Regions from separate parts of the Bacillus tequilensis genome, predicted to be linked through region 2. Evidence: riboswitches for the same ligand, from Rfam matches in the RefSeq annotation. Region 2 holds a riboswitch; each other region holds the start of a gene.

The links. Region 2 has a riboswitch for cyclic di-AMP ahead of ktrA (potassium uptake protein KtrA). Riboswitches for the same ligand answer to the same signal wherever they lie in the genome.
Region 1: linked by a shared signal. The riboswitch ahead of kimA (potassium transporter KimA) and the one ahead of ktrA (potassium uptake protein KtrA) in region 2 are both predicted to bind cyclic di-AMP.
Region 3: linked by a shared signal. The riboswitch ahead of G4P54_RS02450 (dicarboxylate/amino acid:cation symporter) and the one ahead of ktrA (potassium uptake protein KtrA) in region 2 are both predicted to bind cyclic di-AMP.

What each region holds. Positions count from the first base shown of each region.
Region 1 covers NZ_CP048852.1:458,654-465,813, forward strand. Annotated here, with positions in the region: gene G4P54_RS02355 (glycosyltransferase family 2 protein) at 1-1,213, shown strand, start outside; gene G4P54_RS02360 (cellulose biosynthesis cyclic di-GMP-binding regulatory protein BcsB) at 1,219-3,330, shown strand; cyclic di-AMP (ydaO/yuaA leader) riboswitch at 3,552-3,696, shown strand; gene kimA (potassium transporter KimA) at 3,889-5,712, shown strand; gene G4P54_RS02370 (NUDIX domain-containing protein) at 5,772-6,221, shown strand; gene G4P54_RS02375 (pyruvate oxidase) at 6,289-7,160, shown strand, end outside.
Region 2 covers NZ_CP048852.1:2,984,793-2,991,952, forward strand. Annotated here, with positions in the region: gene G4P54_RS15875 (DinB family protein) at 1-198, shown strand, start outside; gene G4P54_RS15880 (MOSC domain-containing protein) at 204-782, opposite strand; gene gbsB (choline dehydrogenase) at 869-2,077, opposite strand; gene betB (betaine-aldehyde dehydrogenase) at 2,094-3,566, opposite strand; gene gbsR (transcriptional regulator GbsR) at 3,765-4,307, shown strand; gene bslA (biofilm surface layer hydrophobin BslA) at 4,514-5,059, shown strand; cyclic di-AMP (ydaO/yuaA leader) riboswitch at 5,200-5,348, shown strand; gene ktrA (potassium uptake protein KtrA) at 5,421-6,089, shown strand; gene ktrB (Ktr system potassium transporter KtrB) at 6,096-7,160, shown strand, end outside.
Region 3 covers NZ_CP048852.1:476,051-483,210, forward strand. Annotated here, with positions in the region: gene dctR (two-component system response regulator DctR) at 1-113, shown strand, start outside; gene dctP (C4-dicarboxylate transporter DctP) at 233-1,489, shown strand; gene G4P54_RS02445 (AI-2E family transporter) at 1,637-2,680, shown strand; cyclic di-AMP (ydaO/yuaA leader) riboswitch at 2,739-2,869, shown strand; gene G4P54_RS02450 (dicarboxylate/amino acid:cation symporter) at 2,942-4,180, shown strand; gene G4P54_RS02455 (ABC transporter ATP-binding protein) at 4,271-5,197, shown strand; gene G4P54_RS02460 (DUF2705 family protein) at 5,190-5,957, shown strand; gene G4P54_RS02465 (hypothetical protein) at 6,052-6,387, shown strand; gene G4P54_RS02470 (acyl-CoA dehydrogenase family protein) at 6,517-7,160, shown strand, end outside.

The DNA.
Region 1 (7,160 bases), 1.5 Mb from region 2:
TCTCTACCACATGTTCCTCATGCAGGGCGGGTTCCGCCACTATATGACCTTCGAACGGAATATCCCGAAGTGGAGAGAAAATATGAAGGAGCTGCCAAAGGTCAGTGTCCTCATCCCTGCGCATAACGAAGAGGTTGTCATTCGGCAGACGCTGAAGGCGATGGTCAACCTTTATTATCCGAAGGACCGGCTGGAGATTATCGTGGTTAATGACAATTCATCAGACCGGACGGGTGATATCGTCAATGAATTTTCCGCGAAATACGATTTCATCAAAATGGTGATGACGAAGCCGCCAAACGCTGGAAAAGGCAAATCCTCAGCCTTGAACTCCGGTTTTGCCGAATCAAACGGCGACGTGATCTGTGTATATGACGCCGACAACACGCCTGAGAAAATGGCCGTGTATTATCTCGTGCTCGGCCTGATGAATGACGAAAAGGCAGGAGCCGTGGTAGGAAAATTCCGCGTTATCAATGCGGCAAAAACGCTCTTAACGAAGTTTATTAATATCGAAACGATTTGTTTTCAGTGGATGGCTCAGGGAGGCAGATGGAAGTGGTTTAAAATCGCCACTATCCCAGGCACTAACTTCGCGATCCGCAGAAGCATTATCGAAAAGCTCGGAGGCTGGGATGACAAAGCGCTCGCTGAGGATACAGAGCTGACCATCCGGGTGTATAACCTCGGCTATCACATCCGCTTTTTCCCTGCCGCCATCACCTGGGAGCAGGAGCCGGAAACGTGGAAAGTGTGGTGGCGCCAGCGCACCAGATGGGCGCGCGGCAATCAATATGTCGTGCTGAAATTTTTGGCGCAGTTTTTTAAGCTGAAACGAAAACGGATTATCTTTGATTTGTTTTATTTTTTCTTTACGTACTTTCTGTTTTTCTTTGGCGTGATCATGTCAAATACGATATTTGTCGTGAATCTGTTTTATGATTTGCATTTGTCGGTCGGATTTTTGGCGATGATTCTCTGGATCCTGGCGTTCTTCTTATTTATGACAGAGGTCATGATTACGCTGAGCATTGAAAAAACAGAAATGAACAAACAAAACTTTTTTATCGTATTTCTTATGTACTTTACATACTCGCAGGCATGGATTGTGCTGGTCATCTATTCTTTATTTGTAGAAATCAAGCACCGTTTATTCAAGCAGGAGGTCAAATGGTACAAAACAGAACGATACAATCAACATAAAAGCGGGTGACCTTTTTGAAACAAATAATGATTTTTCTCACAAGCCTCATGGTGCTGGCGATGACCGGGCAAGCGGCTTTTGCCAAAGAGGTGGAGGTCAGCGGTTCGCTCCTCGGAAAAAACAGCCAAGAAAAAGCCAAACAGCAGGTCCTGACAAGTGACCTGATCACACTGTACGGATCAAAAGACAGCGCAGAGCTGACGTATCAGGTCCCGGCAGGCGCCTCTTCCGGCAACCAGCAATTGGTGATTGAATACGAGGCATCAAATCTTTTAATTTCTCCATCATCGTTAACGGCTGTCATTGACGATGAACCGGTCAAAACGTTGAAGCTTGCTGGTGATTCCAAACGGAAAACATTGAAGCTGAACCTGAATAAAAGCCAGTCTGCCCAAGGCTATCACAGCGTATCGCTGAAGTTTTACGGGGTGATGAAAGAGGGTGTCTGCGTCAGACAGGATACGTCCGGCAACTGGATCAAAATTTATCCGGACAGCCGTCTGACGCTGGCGGACAGCAGTGAAGCGAAGGGTACATCGCTGGACCATTATCCGTATCCTTTCGCCCAATCGGGAACGACAGCGGAGAAAACCGCCATCGTCATTCCGGATGACCCAAGTTCGGCGGAAATTGAAGCTGCAGTCAAAACAGAAGGCTATTTGAAAACGGTGGACAGCAGTGTCAGCATTTCGTATATCACGGAATCTGATCTGAAAAAAATCGACAAACCGACGATTTTCATCGGAGTGGACAAGCATTGGAACGGCAAGGTGAAGAAGATTATGAAACAAGCCGGCTTACAGGCAAAAGGAGAACACCTTCTGCTTGCGGAGCGGGTGCTGAAAGCAGAGGGCAAGCAGCAGCCGGTTCTGTTTGCACAAGCGGCATCCGATGACGTACTCAGTGAAAAAATCAGCGTCATCACGGATCAAACATACACAGGCCAGCTCAGCGGCGAGACACTCTCTATCAGCAAGCTTCAGCAGGCAGAAAAAAAGGAAAGCGATAAGCTGACCCTCGAGAATTTTGGAGCCGATGATATGACAATTGGAGCTGACAAAACATCTTCAGCACATTACTTTTACCCGGCTTCGGCGGTTTTAGATGAAAACCAATCAGCGAAGCTGTCGCTTAAGCTGAAAAAGTCCGAAACGATTCAAGCCCCAACGGCAGAAAACGAATCAGCTTCTCAGGCTGCAGAGCTGAAGATCATGATCAACGGCCAGCCGCACTCGGTCCGGCTTGATGAATTAGGAAAAGAAGATAAAAACGGGTTCTATCATGTCACGGTAAAAGTGGATCCTAAACTGCTGCAAAAAAACCGTTACATTGATATTCAGTTTGTCACAACGGGGTTAAAGGAAAACAATCCTTGCAACACGACTGATGAAGAAAAATGGGTCTTTATCGATAAAAGCAGTACCCTATCTTATGGCATGAAAGGCATTTCGCCGTCAGCAGATTTTCAAGAGTGGCCGCTTCCTTATGCCGGAACTCAGGAACGGGCAACGCTGATCGTGCTCCCTGACAATGTCAGTCATTCGAAGCTTGCGGAGCTTTCACTCGTAACGGAGTCCTTTGGCAGCGAAGCGCAGTATGCATACACGGTGAAGAAATCATCTGATGTAACCGCAAATGATGCCAAAGAGCGGAACCTCATTTTCATAGGAGGCATCAATCAATTTTCTCTTCTGAAGGAGAAATCATCAGATCTTCTAGTTCCGCAAGCGAAGAACGGCTCGTTTGATGTATCAGGTTTTGACATGCTGAATGAGACGACAAAACAAGTGGCGTTTACCCAAAAATCTCTTTGGGATTCACGCTACACGATGGCTGTTTTTGCACCAGCTAAAGGAACAGGCGCCGCCGTCACAAAAGAGATCATTAATGATCTGAACAGCACCGATGACTCGGCAACCGTCGTAAATGAAACTGACAGCCAGCAGGTGTTTTCAAACCACCAGCAGCTCAAATCGGAAACAAGCAGTTCCAGCGCTGAGCAATCATCACAGGATCATAGCCGGAAATGGCTTTATATTGGTGTGTTGGCACTGATTATAGTGATTGCGGCAGTGTTCATTTGGATTACAGCAAGACGAAGAAAAAGAAAGACAGATACGGAATAAACAGAGGCCATTTCAGCCCCGGTGCTCGGTTTCCGAGGCCTCAAGGGTTTTTAACGCCGTTTGGGACATGATCAAATATAAAAGACAGAGGCAAATCCAGCCTCTGTTTTTTTATGTTTTTTGGTGTGTGAATTCCATTTGTGGAACCTGTCATTTTATTTTTTTCGCTCAGCCAATAAGCCTCTTTACAACGTGCTTGAACGGGAGTATGATCTCTTTTAGAAAACAAATCGCTTAATCTGAAATCAGAGCGGGGGACCCATTAGAACGGCTTTTTTGCCGTAGGGGTGAATCCTTTTTAGGTAGGGCAAACTCTCATATGCCCGAATCCGTCAGCTAACCTCGTAAGCGTTTGTGAGAGGAGATGAATGAAACCTATGTTCGATGTGATGGCATAGGGGCATCCGTTTGCCTCTGTGTTTTTTGCCGTTCATTTTTTAGAATGTAAATCGTTTACAGAGACATCATAGCAGAAAGGACTCTTCTATTATGTGAATGCAGATGCTGATGTTTTATTGTTCTAATAAAATCAGAAATTAAAAGGAGAAAACATCAATGATGTATCATTCAATCAAACGTTTTTTGATTGGGAAACCGTTAAAATCTCAAGCAGCCGGAGAGCAAAAGCTGACTAAATTAAAAGCCTTGGCGATGCTTTCTTCAGATGCGCTGTCATCTGTCGCATATGGGACAGAACAAATTTTGATCATTTTGGCAACGGTCAGTGCTGCGGCTTTTTGGTACTCCATTCCGATTGCAGTTGGCGTTCTCATATTGCTGCTCGCACTGATTCTTTCATATAGGCAGATTATTTACGCTTACCCGCAGGGCGGCGGAGCGTATGTCGTTTCGAAAGAAAACCTCGGTGAAAAGCCGGGATTAATCGCAGGCGGTTCATTGCTTGTCGATTATATTTTAACGGTAGCGGTCAGTATTTCCGCAGGCACAGACGCCATCACGTCGGCCTTTCCTGCATTGCATCATTATCACGTGCCGATCGCTGTTTTTCTTGTAATAGTCATTATGATTTTGAACCTGCGCGGTCTATCAGAATCGGCATCGATTCTAGCCTATCCGGTGTATCTGTTTGTGGTGGCGCTTTTGGTTCTGATTGGAGTCGGATTGTTCAAACTCATGACGGGGCAAATTGACCAGCCAGCCCATCATACACCGCTCGGCACACCGGTAGCCGGCATTACACTGTTTTTGCTGCTTAAGGCTTTTTCTTCCGGCTGCTCGGCGCTGACAGGGGTTGAGGCCATTTCTAACGCGATTCCTGCCTTTAAAAACCCGCCTGCGCGAAACGCGGCAAGAACGCTTGCGATGATGGGGATTTTGCTGGCGATTCTGTTTACTGGCATTACGGCGCTCGCATACGGATATGGAGTGGCGCCAAAGCCAAATGAAACGGTGGTTTCACAGATTGCGTCTGAAACCTTCGGGCGAAATGTGTTCTACTATGTCATTCAAGGTGTGACATCACTTATTTTGGTCCTTGCGGCGAATACGGGATTTTCAGCCTTCCCGCAGCTTGCCTTCAACTTGGCGAAAGACCAATATATGCCGCGTATGTTTACAGTCAGAGGCGACCGTTTGGGCTTCTCAAATGGAATTATCTTTTTAGGCATTGCCTCCATTGTGCTCATCCTGTTTTCCGGAGGACAGACAGAGCACTTAATCCCGTTATATGCTGTCGGCGTATTTATTCCATTTACGCTTTCGCAAACCGGCATGTGCATCAAATGGAACAAGCAAAAACCAAAAGGCTGGATCGGAAAAATGCTCATCAACGCGTGCGGCGCTTTGATTTCGTTTATGGTTCTGTCCATCCTATTTGTGACGAAGTTTAATGTCGTATGGCCGGTTTTAATCTTTATGCCTATCGTCGTTCTGCTGTTTTATGTGATTAAAAATCACTATACAGCTGTTGGTGAACAGCTTCGCATCGTAGATCAACAGCCGGAAGAAATCAAAGGCACGGTTGTCATTGTGCCTGTAGCCGGTGTCACGACTGTCGTGCAAAAATCGATTCAATACGCGAAATCATTGTCCGATCAGGTCATTGCCGTTCACGTGTCATTTGACAGAGAACAGGAAAAGAAAGTTGAAAAACGCTGGGAGGAGCTTAATAACGGAGTGCGTCTCGTTACGCTTCACTCATCGTACAGAAGCCTCGTCCACCCGTTTGATAAGTTTTTGGAAACGGTAGAAGCAAAAGCGAAGAAGAAACAGTTTTCCGTCATGGTGCTGTTTCCGCAATTTATTACAAAAAAACGCTGGCACACCATCCTTCACAACCAATCAGCCTTCCTTCTCAGAGTCCGGCTGTTCTGGAAAAAGGACATAATAGTGGCCACGCTTCCGTATCATTTTAAAAAGTAAAGCTCTAGAGACCAAGGGAATCACCTTGGTCTTTTTTTGCGGGAAAAGGAGAAATGGCGATGGATACGAAAGGGGCTTTTGTCATTGTATCGAACGAAACACATCAGATCCTGCTGGTAAAACGAAAAGACGTTCCTTTATGGGATCTGCCGGGCGGCACGATCGATCCCGGGGAAACGGCCGAGACAGCGGCAGTCAGGGAGGTTTTGGAGGAAACAGGATACAGCGCCGCGCTTTCTGCGAAAATAGGTGTTTATCGAAGGCAGAAGTTTCAAGATGAACAGCATGTGTTTGCAGGTATCATAACAGGCGGAGAAGCGATTGCTGACAGTGCGGAGACAGCGGGTTTAAAGTGGTTCTCTCCGCACCATTTGCCGCTTTTAATGGTGCCGAACCGAAAAAGGCAAATAAACGATTTTAAGAACGGCGATCGAGATGTAACTGTCATCCTTAAGGATACCAGCATGCTTGCGGTGATCGACCTGTTCAAAAGAAGACTGGGCAAGTGATTCAGGGTCTCCGGGTTTCAAAGCCCTTCTCCTGTGGTATTGAGAAAAGGGAAAAGGAGGATACGGCATGGCACATAAAACTGCAGGACAAGCAATGACAGAACTGCTCGAACAATGGGGAGTTGAACATGTTTACGGCATCCCCGGAGACAGTATAAATGAATTTATTGAGGAATTAAGACATGAACGAAATCAATTGAAATTCATTCAAACCCGCCATGAAGAGGTGGCGGCGCTGGCAGCCGCGGCTGAGGCGAAACTCACCGGCAAAATCGGCGTCTGCCTGTCGATCGCAGGGCCGGGGGCGGTGCACTTATTAAATGGATTATATGATGCAAAAGCGGATGGCGCCCCTGTGCTGGCGATTGCGGGACAGGTTTCATCAGGTGAAGTCGGACGGGATTATTTTCAGGAGATCAAGCTTGAGCAAATGTTTGAGGACGTGGCTGTGTTCAACAGAGAGGTACATAGCGCGGAATCTTTGCCGGATCTCTTGAATCAGGCTATTCGCACCGCCTACAGCAAAAAAGGCGTTGCGGTATTGAGCGTGTCTGATGATTTGTTTGCGGAGAAAATCAAACGCGAGCCCGTGTACACTTCACCAGTGTATATAGAAGGGAACCTTGAACCGAAAAAGGAGCAGCTCGTCACCTGCGCGCAATATATTAATAACGCCAAAAAGCCGATTATTTTGGCGGGGCAGGGAATGAAAAAGGCAAAACAGGAGCTTTTGGAATTTGCGGACAAAGCCGCCGCGCCGATCGTAGTCACGCTCCCGGCAAAAGGCGTCGTTCCTGATAAGCACCCGCATTTTCTCGGCAACCTCGGGCAGATCGGCACGAAGCCGGCTTACGAGGCAATGGAGGAATGCGATTTATTAATCATGCTCGGAACGTCATTCCCGTACCGTGATTATTTGCCTGATGACACACCGGCCAT
Region 2 (7,160 bases):
AAACGCGAGCTCGATGTAGTAAGAGAGCAGCTGACAGCTGTAATTGCCTCTCTGAAAGAAGAGGATTTTGAAAGAGTGCTTCCGCATCCTGTGTTTCAAGAGCTGACTGTCAAACAGTGGATCGATTTTATCGGCCATCATGAAAAACGGCATCTCAGCCAGATTAAAGAAATTAAAGAAAAGGTAGAAAGGGCCTGATTTGATCAGACCCTTTCTGCTTTTCGTTTGACTTTCCGCTGATAGGAATAAACTTCGACTTCATCACCTGCGTAAACAGCACCAGGTCTCTCAACAATACAGACAATCCCTCTCATGCCCAATGCATGGCGGACGAAAGCAGGTGCCAGCTTCGGCTTGTCCGGATAATAGGACTGAATGACTTCTCCCGGCTGGATACACGGATCATTTTCTCCCTCACACAGCAATGCGGCTCCGCTAGGAAAAATGAGCCGGCTTCCTTCTTTTAATGAAGTGAAATCAGGTATGCCGCTGACTGCCACATTCGCGCCGAGCCACTCCGGGAAAATGCTCGGCACTCCCATTTTTAAAGCCATTTCGTCGCATTCCTCTGCTGATACAATTGAAATTTGTCTTCGGTTGAAAATTTCTGTCCCTCTAGAAAACATCGGTTCTCTGGCTCCCGCTTTTTTTGTCAGGCCAAAATGCAAGTCGCCAGGGATGCCGCCATAATCAAAATCAAGCTTGTCCATTTGCTTTGTTACGAAACTTTCTGTATCTGCGATATATAGTCCTTCCGTTTTTGCACTCATGCGCTTCCACATCAGCCGGCACCTTCTTTCTCTGAAATTTCCATCTGTGCTTCATTATCTAAAAAAAAGCCCGCTCTGTAAAGGAGCGGGACATGTAGTTATACTGTTTTCGGTATCAGGTTAAAGCAGCGCTTGTAGATCCAATGATATGCTTTTTCATTTAAATCTCTAGGGTTTCCAAAGGTTTGCGGATCTTTCATCGCTTCTTTTGACAAGCGTTCGATCATATCAGGTGAGACTCCCTGCTCTTCTAAAGTCGGTACTTCTAAGTCTTCGACAAGGTCATACATCCAATTGACAGATGCTTTCGCAGCTTCTTCTGTTGTCATCTTGCTTGTATCAATTCCGAATGCTTTTGCAATGCGTGCAAATTTCTCAGGATAGCCCTTCCAGTTATACTCCATGACAGGGCCCATCATCGCGGCCACACATTGACCGTGAGCAACTGGAATGATACCGCCAAGCGTTTGGCTCATCGCATGAGCGGCGCCCGCTGATTCACTGCCGTAAGAAAGACCGGCAAGCATCGCAGCCTGCGCCATTCCGTATCTTGCTTCCAGATCCTCTCCGTCAGCAAATGCTCTTTTAATGTAATGAGCGGCATATTCAATCGCCATCAAGGCAACTGCATCCGTGATTGGCTGTGCAAATTTCATTGTATAGCACTCAATGGCATGAGCAAGCGCATCGATTCCTGTCATGGCCGTTACATGCGGAGGCATTGAAATATGAAGCTCAGGATCAATGATGGTCAGGTGCGCCGCGATCAGCGGGCCGCCCGTGTTGAATTTGAATTCCCTTGCTTCATCTGTGATAACCGCCCATTGAGTGACTTCTGATCCTGTTCCGGCCGTTGTCGGAATTGTCGTCAGCGGAGGAATACGATTTTCCAGCGGTTTTTTCCCATCTGCAGCTTCATAATCAAGCACGCTTCCTTCGTGAGTCGCTTCTACTCCGATTGCTTTTGCTGTATCCATGGAGCTTCCGCCTCCGACTGCCACTAAACCATTACAGTTCTCTTTTTTGTATAGCTCAGACCCTTCATTCACCAGACGGACGGGCGGGTTTGGCTCTACTTTATGAAAGAGCACTACTTCAATGCCCGCTTCTTTTAGCGACTCAATAACAGGATCAGCGACACCGGCTTTATAAATCCCAGGGTCTGTGACAAGGAGCGCCTTTGACACGCCCAGCGCAGCTACTTCTTCACCCATATGCTTGACAGCCCCGATTCCGTGCTTAATCACAGTTGGAATTTCAAATGTGTGGAATTTGTGCATGCTTTCTACTTTCATATTTAATGTCATCATCAATCTCCCCCTCTTATGAATTGAACCAATTAACCGCTGCCGGTTTTGTATTGCGATACACGTGTTTGACTTCTGTGTATTCTTCAAGGCCTATTTTTCCAAGCTCGCGACCGAATCCGGATTGCTTATAGCCGCCCCACGGCGCCTGTGCAAAGTAAGGATGGAAATCGTTAATCCAGACTGTGCCCATTCTCAAACGGGCTGCTACACGTTCACACTTCTCAATATCTTTTGACCATACCGCTCCAGCCAAGCCATAGATGGTATCGTTCGCAAGCGCGATGACCTCTTCTTCAGAGCTGAAGGTTTCGACTGTCAATACAGGGCCGAAAATCTCTTCCTGAACGATTCTCATATCAGATTTGCAGTTTGAGAAAATAGTAGGTTCATAGAAAAAGCCGTTTTGCAGCTCAGGGTCCTCCGGACGTTTGCCTCCTGTCTCCAGCTTGGCCCCTTCTTCTATTCCAATCTCTACATATTTTTCGATCTTTGCCCTGTGCTCCGCTGAAATAAGCGGGCCGCTTTCTGTCTCGGCGTGAAAACCATTTCCGAGTTTAATGCGTTTCGTCCGTTTGACAAGCTCTGCTAGAAACTGATCGTGAACGGCTTCTTCAACAAGCAAGCGGGAACCGGCAGAGCACACTTGGCCGGCGTGGAAGAATACAGCGTTTAATGCCTGATCGACCGCGACTTCTAAATCCGCGTCCCTAAAAACGATATTTGGATTTTTGCCTCCCAATTCAAGCGCGATTTTTTTGACGTTTCCGCTTGCCGCACGCATGATGCTTTTGCCTGTTTCAATTCCGCCCGTAAACGAAATCAAATCGACGTCTTTATTTACGGCAAGCTCATCGCCTACTGTGGCTCCCGGTCCAAGGACAAGATTCGCGACACCTTTTGGAACACCGGCTTCTTCCATCAGCTTAAAGACCTTAATTGTCGTCAGCGGCGTGATCTCACTCGGTTTCATAACAATCGTATTACCTGCAGCAAGTGCGGGTGCGATTTTCCAGCTTGCTTGCAGGAGCGGATAATTCCACGGAGTGATCTGGCCGCAAACCCCGATTGGCTCTCTGATGATTTTGCTTTCTGAATCAGGGATCGGAGATGAAATGATCTCTCCGCCATCTTTATCTGCCAATCCGGCGTAATATTGAAAAACATTGGCGATATCATTCATATCGGCCTTGCTTTCTTCGAGTGTTTTTCCCGTATCAAGGGATTCAAGCTCAGCCAGCTCATCAAGATCACGCCTGATTAATTCCGCAATTTTCAGAACAATGTTTCCGCGTTCAAGCCCGGATAGCGATGACCACTCCCCTTTATCAAATGCTCTGCGCGCGGCTGCGATTGCCTTGATGGCGTCCTCTCGCCCTCCTTCGCTTACTGCTGCAATTTCTTCTTGATTAAATGGATTGATAATGGTGCGGATCTGTCCTTTTTCGGCACTGATCCATTCTCCGTCAATGTATAATGTTTGACTCATATAAGCCTCCTTGACGTAAATAAAGTTTGTTAAATAAAAATTTAACGTTTTTAACAACATTAATCTAACATACGAATTTTAAACTGTCAAAGCCCCTTTTTGTTTTTTCTTTTTGACTTTTCCTTATGTTTCGTTAAGATAAAGAACATAAAGAAATAACTTAACGAATTTAACTTTCTAAAGGAAAAGAGGGTCAGTATGGATGAAAGTCCAGAATTTGCAGCTATAGAACAGGCACGCGATCTTGTTATCGACTCCATTGCTGAAACGATGGATCTTTACGGAATTACCCGCAGTGTCGGGATTTTATATGGAACGATGTATATGAGGGATGAGATGACGCTTGACGAAATGCGTGAGGAATTGCAAATGAGCAAACCAAGCATGAGCACAGGCGTCAAAAAGCTTCAAGACTTAAATGTAGTGAAAAAAACATTTCATCGGGGCATCCGCAAGCATACATTTGTCGCTGAAAAAGATTTCTTCAAATTTTTCACGAATTTCTTTCCGCCTAAATGGGAGCGGGAAGTTCAAGTGAATGTAGCAGCAATTGAGGAAGCTCAGGCTGATTTACAAGACGTTTTAAACAAGGAAGGTCTTAATGAGGACATTAAAAATGAAGCGTTGCAGCTATTCGAACAGCTGGAAAGCTCTAAAGCTTACTATGACTGGCTGAAGCGGCTCGCTGATGCGGTGCAAAGCGGAGAAATTTTTAAGTTTATACCGATCGAAACAAAGTAAACAGAAAACGCCTGGGAAACCGGGCGTTTTTTGTTCTTTTATATGAAATTATTAAAAATTTGAAAAATACGGGAAAAACATACCATTTACTCCCAAAAAAAATGATGATAGTTTTTATGTAGGTAAAATTTGTATTTGGCCGGTAAGGGGAGGTGAAAAACGGCAGGCCTGTGTATTTTTATCAACTTAATTAGGGGGAATTTATTATGAAACGCAAATTATTATCTTCTTTGGCAATCAGCGCATTAAGTCTTGGTTTACTCGTTTCTGCGCCTACAGCTTCTTTTGCGGCTGAATCCACAGCAACTAAAGCTCATACTGAATCAACGATGAAAACACAGGCAACAGCTTCGTTGTTTGCAACTATCACAGGGGCGAGCAAAACGGAATGGTCTTTCTCAGATATCGAATTGACGTATCGTCCAAACACGCTTCTGAGCCTTGGTGTGATGGAATTTACATTACCAAGCGGATTTACTGCAAATACAAAAGACACAATGAACGGACATGCTTTGCGTACAACACAGATCCTCAATAACGGCAAAACAGTAAGAATTCCTTTGGCACTTGATTTGTTAGGAGCTGGCGAGTTCAAATTAAGACTGAATAACAAAACACTTCCTGCCGCTGGTACATATACTTTCCGTGCGGAGAATAGATCATTGAGCGTCGGAGATAGATTTTACGCAGAAGCCAGCATTGACGTCGCTAAACGCAGCACTCCTCCGACTCAGCCATGCGACTCCAAATAATCTGAAAGACCGGTTAACGCCGGTCTTTTTTGCGTTTTCCCCCTTTTTCCTCTATTCCCAATGTCTTTTTTCCGGTTTAAAATTTAAATTGACAAACACTAGAAACAGGAGTAAATTCTTGAGTGTTCAATTTCATACAGTCTCTTTTATCGCTTAATCAAACACGAACGGGGGAACCAACGATTGGCTGTTTTTTTACCAGCCTTGGGGTGAATCTTACTTAGTAAGAAGGGGTACTCTGAATCCCTAATCCGACAGCTAACCTCGTAGGCGTATGCAGAGAGGAGGTCTATTAGCGGCCATTCTTCGAAATGGTCTTTTTTGGTTCAAAAACGTTACTTTACTAAGGGAGTTATGAACATTGGGAAGAATAAAAAATAAGCAATTTGCCGTGATCGGTCTGGGCCGGTTTGGCGGAAGCATTTGCAAAGAGCTGCACAGAATGGGCCATGAGGTCCTTGCGATTGATATCAACGAGGAAAAGGTAAATGCATACGCTTCTTATGCGACACATGCGGTGATTGCCAACGCCACCGAAGAAAACGAATTGCTTTCGTTAGGAATACGCAATTTTGAATATGTGATTGTTGCCATCGGAGCGAATATTCAAGCGAGCACCTTGACTACGCTATTATTGAAGGAATTGGACATTCCGAATATTTGGGTAAAAGCTCAAAACTATTATCATCACAAGGTGCTTGAAAAGATCGGCGCTGACCGCATCATTCATCCTGAAAAGGATATGGGCGTCAAAATCGCACACAGTCTTTCTGACGAGAATGTTTTGAATTACATTGATTTATCAGATGATTACAGTATTGTTGAACTGCTGGCAACACGCAAGCTTGATTCAAAATCGATTAATGATTTGGATGTAAAAGCGAAGTACGGCTGCACGATCCTGGCTATTAAACATCATGGAGATATCCGTCTTTCTCCCGCACCTGAAGACACCATTCACGAACAGGACTGCCTTGTGATCATGGGGCACAAAAAGGATATTAAGCGTTTTGAAAACGAAGGGATGTAGACAAAGGTGACACTTCAAAAGGATAAAGTCATCAAATGGGTTCGGTTGACACCGCCTCAAGTGCTTGCAATCGGTTTTTTCCTTACGATTATGATCGGGTCTGCGCTCTTGATGCTTCCGATTTCCACAACAAAGCCATTGTCATGGATAGATGCCCTTTTTACGGCGGCTTCTGCTACCACCGTTACAGGACTTGCTGTTGTCGATACAGGCACTCAATTTACGGTATTCGGGCAAACGGTTATCATGGGGCTGATTCAGGTCGGCGGGCTTGGCTTTATGACTTTCGCTGTTTTGATCGTGATGATATTAGGGAAAAAAATCGGATTAAAAGAACGAATGCTGGTTCAGGAAGCCTTAAACCAGCCGACAATCGGCGGCGTCATACGACTTGTCAAAGTCCTGTTTCTGTTTTCCATCAGCATTGAATTGATGGCAGCACTCATTTTATCCATCAGGCTTATACCCCAGTATGGCTGGGCGGCCGGCTTGTTTGCCAGTCTGTTTCACGCCATATCTGCTTTTAACAATGCCGGGTTTTCGTTGTGGCCGGATAATTTGATGAGCTACGTTGGGGACCCTACCGTAAATCTTGTGATTACGTTCTTATTTATCACAGGAGGCATCGGATTTACGGTTCTGTATGACATTTTGAAAAATCGGCGATTTAAAACCTTTTCTTTACATACAAAGCTCATGCTGACAGGAACGTTGATTCTGAATGCGATTGCGATGCTTGTGATTTTTATATTAGAGTACAGCAACCCCGGCACCCTCGGCCACCTGCATCTAGCAGATAAACTGTGGGCTTCCTATTTTCAGGCAGTGACCCCGAGAACCGCGGGCTTCAATTCCCTCGATTTCGGAAGTATGCGAGAAGGAACCATTGTATTTATTTTATTATTGATGTTTATCGGAGCTGGCAGCGCCTCAACGGCGAGCGGCATTAAGCTGACTACGTTCATCGTGATTTTAACGTCTGTTATCGCTTATTTGCGAGGTAAAAAAGAAACGGTTATTTTCCGTCGCTCCATCAAATATCCAATTATTATTAAAGCTTTAGCCGTGAGC
Region 3 (7,160 bases), 1.5 Mb from region 2:
GAGTGACAGCCAGACGATACCTTGATTACCTTGAAAAAAACGGAACGATTAAGCTGGATGTCCAATACGGAGGAGTCGGGCGGCCCGTTAACCGCTACGTGTTTAAAGGATAAATCTGAGACCAAAAAGACCAAAATGTCCGTTATGATCATAAACTTCCCGACCTCACTTGAAAACGCTATCATTCTAGTAAGAAAGACACAAAGGGAAATAGGACAGGGGGATGAAGAATATGAAACTGTTTAAAAATTTAACAGTTCAAGTCATAACCGCGGTCATCATCGGGGTCATTGTCGGGCTGGTCTGGCCGAACGTCGGAAAAGAAATGAAGCCGCTTGGCGATACATTTATCAATGCTGTTAAAATGGTGATCGCTCCAATTATTTTCTTCACAATCGTTCTCGGGATTGCAAAAATGGGCGATATGAAGAAGGTTGGAAAAGTAGGGGGAAAAGCGTTTATTTATTTCGAGGTTGTGACGACTCTCGCGCTCATTATCGGTTTATTTGTCGTCAATATCATGAAGCCGGGCGCCGGTCTTGATTACAGCAAGCTTGAAAAGGGAGATGTATCACAATACACGCAAAATGGCGGTCAGGGAATCGACTGGATTGAATTTGTCACACACATTGTTCCGTCCAACATGATTGATGCCTTCGCAAAAGGGGATATTTTGCAGGTCTTATTCTTTTCTATTCTTTTCGGAGTCGGTCTTGCGGCATTAGGTGAAAAAGGGAAAAGCGTCATTGATTTCTTCGACAAGATTTCTCACGTCTTTTTCAAAATCATCGGCTACATCATGCGTGCGGCGCCAATCGGGGCATTCGGGGCGATGGCGTATACGATCGGACACTTCGGCCTCGACTCCATCAAGCCTCTGGCAAGCTTAATGATGTCTGTTTATATTACGATGTTCCTGTTCGTATTTGTTGCGTTAAATATCATCTGCAAGCTTTATGGATTCAGCCTGTGGAATTACCTTCGCTTCATTAAAGATGAGCTTCTGATCGTGCTTGGCACAAGCTCTTCAGAATCGGTGCTTCCGCGTATGATGGATAAAATGGAGCGCTATGGCTGCTCGAAATCCGTTGTCGGGCTTGTCATTCCGACGGGCTATTCATTTAACCTCGACGGCACGTCCATTTATTTATCAATGGCAACGGTTTTTCTGGCACAGGTATTTGGAGTTGATCTCAGCATCGGCCAGCAAATTACAATTATCCTCGTTCTGATGCTGACATCGAAGGGGGCGGCCGGTGTGACGGGAAGCGGATTTATCGTTCTGGCCTCAACACTGTCAGCGCTTCAGGTCATTCCGCTTGAGGGGCTTGCCCTCCTGCTTGGTGTCGACCGTTTTATGAGTGAAGGAAGAGCCATTGTGAACCTGATTGGAAACGGAATCGCCACGATCATTGTGGCAAAAAGTGAAAATGAATTCGATGAAGCGAAAAGCGTGGAGGCTGTGGAAAGCATGAAAACAGCAGTCTGAAAAAAAACGGCCCATCCACGGGGCCGTTTTTTTAATTGTTTAAGAATTATTAAGGTTAGGACAGAGACCTCAGCATTTTTTTGTTATATAATTTACAAATGGATACTATATTGAATGAGGGACGTTTGTCCTAACAGGAGTGTATAAATGGCAGCTTTAGTTAAATTTTTTCAGCACCCGGGAGTAAGGCGTTTTTCCATCTTTCTCGTGTTAACAGGTGTGTTATATCTATTTAAGAGCATGATCAACTTAATATTGCTTACCTTCATCTTCACATTTCTTATGGATCGTTTGGAGTCTGTCGTCCGGCAGTTTTTAAGCCGGTTTTTCCGCGTGAGCCAGCGGGTTGTCATTACGTTTCTTTATATATTGCTGGCTGTGCTGCTGACAGTCGGAGGATTTGTATTTTATCCGGTCGTCGCGGAGCAGATTAAACAGCTGGTTAAGCAGATTAAACATATTGCGTACCACCCGGACAGCATCCCTTTCTTTGATGAGATCACCAGTGTTTTCGGGGATATTAATATCAGTTCATATGTCAAAGAGGGTTTCAATGTGGTGTATACGTATCTGGCCGATATCAGCACATTCGGCTTACAGATCGTAATGGCTCTCATTCTCAGCATGTTTTTCTTGTTTGAGAAAAAGCGGCTTACTGAATTCATGGGAAAATTTAAAACGAGCAAACTGGCGGTCTTTTATGAGGAATTTGCTTTTTTCGGCAGCAAATTTGCAAGAACGTTCGGCAAGGTGCTTGAAGCTCAATTCATCATTGCGCTCGTCAACTGCATTCTGACGTTTATCGCGCTTTCGATTATGCATTTCCCGCAGCTGTTTGGGCTTTCTATCATGGTGTTTTTCCTAGGGTTAATCCCTGTAGCAGGCGTCGTCATTTCACTGATCCCGCTCAGTATCATCGCTTACAGCACTGGCGGCGGAATGTATGTGCTCTATATTGTGCTTGTCATCTTCGCCATACATGCGATCGAAACCTATTTCTTAAATCCGAAGCTGATGTCTGCGAAAACGGAGCTGCCGATCTTTTTCACCTTCACAGTACTCATTTTCTCTGAGCACTTTTTCGGCATTTGGGGATTAATTATCGGGATTCCGATCTTTGTGTTTCTCCTTGATATTCTTGACGTCACCAACAAGGAAGATCGACCTAAAAAAAATCCGAGAGAAAAGTAACGAAAAACAGTTTACAAAATTGGATATTTTCTGTATAAATAAACTAAATCATACAATAGCAAGCCACACGCTTAATCCTTGCATAAGGAGTGGGGGACCCGGTCTATTGGGGTTAATTTTTCATCTGAAAAACGGACATCTCTTCGTCCGAACCCGTCAGCTAACCCCATCGGTGTGAAGAGAGGGCTCTGTGGTTTGATATACAGCCAAAGCCCGCGGGAGTCTCTCGCGGGCTTTTTTTCAAAAAAGGGAGGAATGCTGATGAAACTGGCAACAAAAATCATCATTGCATTGGTTCTTGGTGCAGTGACTGGATTGGTCCTCAACGTTATGTCGCCTGAATTATTTGAAAATTTGAATAAGTTTGTATTCGGTCCGCTTGGCACCATCTTTTTAAACCTCATTAAAATGCTTGTCGTGCCGATTGTCTTTTTCTCACTGACACTGGGAGTAGCCGGGCTGGGTGATCCAAAGAAGCTTGGCAGAATCGGCGTGAAGGCCATCTCTTATTTTCTCATCACGACAGCAGTGGCAATTACGATCGGGCTTATTCTTGCTCTTACGATTAAACCTGGTGAATTTGGGACATATGATGTTTCATCTGCCAAGTTTGATGCTGAGGAAGCTCCAAGTATTGCCGATACTCTTCTGAACATTATTCCTGCGAATCCCGTTCAAGCGATGACAGAAGGAAATATGCTGCAAATCATTGTATTTTCTATTTTTGTAGGGCTCGGCATCACGATGCTCGGCAAAAAAGCGGATATGCTTCTAAAAGTCGTTGAACAGGGAAATGAACTGATGATGTATCTCGTCAACTTGGTCATGAAATTTGCGCCATACGGAACGTTCGGTCTGATTGCGACTGCAATCGGCAGCCAAGGCTTCAGCGCAATTAAGGCGATGGGACTGTATATGATTGTTGTGACGCTCTCCCTGATCATTCATGCAATCGTGACGTACGGTTCAACGATTGCACTTTTTGCAAAACGAAATCCGATTACGTTCTTTAAAGATTTCTCAGAGGTCATGGTCGTCGCGTTCAGTACGTCCAGCAGCAATGCGACCTTGCCGGTATCAATGGATGTAGCCCAGAAAAAATTAAAAGTGCCTGAGCCGATCAGCAGCTTCGTTCAGCCTCTCGGCGCTACAATTAATATGGATGGAACAGCCATCATGCAAGGGGTAGCCACCATCTTCATTGCACAGGTATTCGGACAGGATCTGACATTCACGCAGCTGCTGATGGTCATACTGACAGCGGTGCTGGCAAGTGTCGGAACCGCAGGTGTACCTGGAGTCGGGTTGATTATGCTCGCCATGGTGCTTCAATCTGTCGGCCTGCCAGTCGAGGGAATCGGCTTGATTCTCGGCATTGACCGTCTGCTCGATATGCTCCGTACAGTGGTGAACACAACAGGTGACGCAGCCTGCGCCGTCATCATTACAGAAACCGAAAAGAACAAACAGCCAGAGCAAACGCCGACGCTATCGGTTTAACCAAACATTTGGAAGCCACAAATGCTATAATACACACAGTGCCTATTTTTAGGCACTGTTTATTTTTTGTCGAAAAAGGAGGAAGGCTTTATGGCTGAGCCGATTTTACATATTGAAGGACTCGATAAAAAGATTGGATCTAAACAAATACTCAAACAAATCAGCATGGACGTCATGGAGGGAGAAATCATCGGCCTGCTCGGTCCGAATGGTTCCGGAAAAACAACCCTCATCCGTATCATCGTCGGGCTGTTAACACAAAACAGCGGAAGCGTGACAATCAGCGGATTCCAGCACGATACAGAGTTTGAAAAAGCGATGGAAGCTGTTGGAGCGATCGTCGAGAACCCTGAGTTCTATCCGTACCTGACAGGCTGGGAAAATCTAAAGCACTTTGCAAATATGCACAAAAAAATAACCGATGAACGACTTGATGAAGTGGTGGAACGTGTCGGGCTGACGTCAGCGATTCACGATAAGGTGAAAACCTATTCGCTCGGCATGCGCCAGCGTCTTGGCATCGCCCAGGCGATTCTTCACCGGCCGAAGCTTCTTATATTAGATGAGCCGACAAACGGTCTCGATCCTGCAGGCATGAAGGATTTTCGTGACCATATCAAGGAGCTCGCAGAAATAGAAGGAACAGCAGTCCTGTTCGCGACACATTTATTGCGTGAGGTTGAGGATCTGTGCGACCGTGTCATCATCATTCAAAAAGGCGAAATTAAAGCGGAAGTCAGCTTACATGAAACGGATCAAAAAACAGAGAAAGCGGTCATTGAAGTGCAGCCGGAAGAAAAAGCGCTCAATTGGCTGACAGGCCATCAATACCTAGCTGAGCGGCAAAACGGGGCGATTGTTGTTGAGGTGGCAAAAGAAAATATTCCGGAACTGAACCGTTTACTTGTCGGACAAGCTCTGAATGTCTTTTCTATTAGGCCTTACACACAATCACTGGAAGATGAATTCCTAAAAGCGACAACTGCTCATCAAGAGGAGGGAGAAGAACTTGTCTAAGTTAATTTGGAATGAACACATGAAACTTTTTAATCGGAAGGTCACACTGGTATCTCTTATCCTGATGGCAGTCTTTCAATTTTTCATGGCATTGATCATTAAACGGATTGTCATCAGTGCCGGAACAGATGAAAACTTTATCGGCTATTTATCGTATACACCGAGCCTGAACATTCTGCTGCAGGCTTTAACGATTGTGATTGCAGCAACAATTGTCTCAATGGAATTTGATAAAAAGACGATCAAATTTCTGCTCATTCGTCCGGTAAAACGGCAAAAGATTTTTTGGTCAAAATTAATCACAGTCGTGCTGGTCAGCTTTTACTTGTATTTGGCATACTACATTCTGTCATTATTATTCGGTCTCGTCTTTTTCGGCACATCCGTGAGCGCGGAATCAAAGACATTGCTGATCAACACCCTTGAGCTGATCGGGTCAAACTGGCTTGAAGCCGTCATGATGGGATTATTCGGGCTGCTTTGTTCTTCACTGTTCCGCAACAGCGCCGTAGCAGTCGTCGTTTCTTTTGTCGTTTTATATGGAGCGAGCACACTTGTCCAGATCATGAAGCTCTTTGAAAACAAATGGGGAAGCTTTTTGCTTTTTGCAAACACTGACTTTACCCAATACAGCAGCGGACAGACAGTCCTGTTTTCAGGCATGACGCCGTTGTTTTCAGCGGGAATTATCATCATACATGCCATATTCTTCATTGCCGTTGGCTGGTGGTGCTTCTGTAAGCGAGATGTCCGGGTGTAAAGGAAAGGAATGACATTTTTGTGAAAAAGCTCACGTAAATCAATATCATTTGATATTTTGGTTTATACTAAAGGTACTGACGGAGGTGTCTCGATTGAGGAACTTTATTACCGCTTTACCGATCGTATTGCTGCTTGGATTCTCATTTGTGTCATTTATGTTTCAGTTTGAACATCTTGTTTATTTCAGACTCGCGCTGGGACTGTTCTCTCTCGCGGGGCTGTACATGATATATAAAATGAAGACGGGCATCCGCTATTTCATTATCTATCTGTATGCCAGCTGGATTGTGCTTGCAGCAGTGACCGCTTTTGAAGAGCCGATTTTCTCAAGCTTTTTCTTTGGCGGCCTTGTGATGACAATGGGTTACCTGACCTATATGCTGATTTATCTCGGTATGAAACAAGACCGGGATGCAAATCCTGTGTAAACACGCTGTTCCCCGGGGAACGGCGTGTTTTTCTATACCGGACAATAAGGTTAACAGTTGCGGAATGGCGGCGGGAAATCTATAATACATATTAAATTTATCGGAATTAAAAACTTGGGGGGCTGCCGGATGTCATTATTTATACAAAACAATCAACAACGGCGATGGATGGAGAAAATCGGACGGCTTGCGGATGAATTTCAGCAAACAGCCGCTGATGATGACAAACAGGGGCGTTTTCCTGTTGAAAAAATACAAAAATTGCGTGATGCCGGATATACATCATTAACATTGCCGTCGTCTTATGGGGGCGGGGGCATTTCTGTTTATGATATGCTTTTGTTTCAAGAACGGCTTGCACGGGGGGACGCTCCCACAGCGCTCAGCATCGGCTGGCATTTAAGCGTAATCGGGGAGCTCGGGGAAGGCAACAGCTGGGATAAGGATGTGTTTGCGTTTATTGCCAAGGAAGTTCAAAATGGAGCCGTCATCAACAGGGCGGCGACAGAAGCGCAAACAGGAAGCCCGACAAGAGGAGGGCGTCCCGGTACAAACGCCGTCAAAAAGGATGGCAAATGGACAGTGAATGGAAGAAAAACCTTTACGACGATGTCACAAGCGCTGGATTATTTTTTAGTGACCGCATGGATGGAAGAAAAACAAACAACAGGCGTCTTTCTCATCCATAAAGATGATCCCGGTTTGTCGATTGAAGAAACGTGGGATATGAGTGCGATGCGGGCGACAGGAAGCCATGACCTTGTACTGAATGA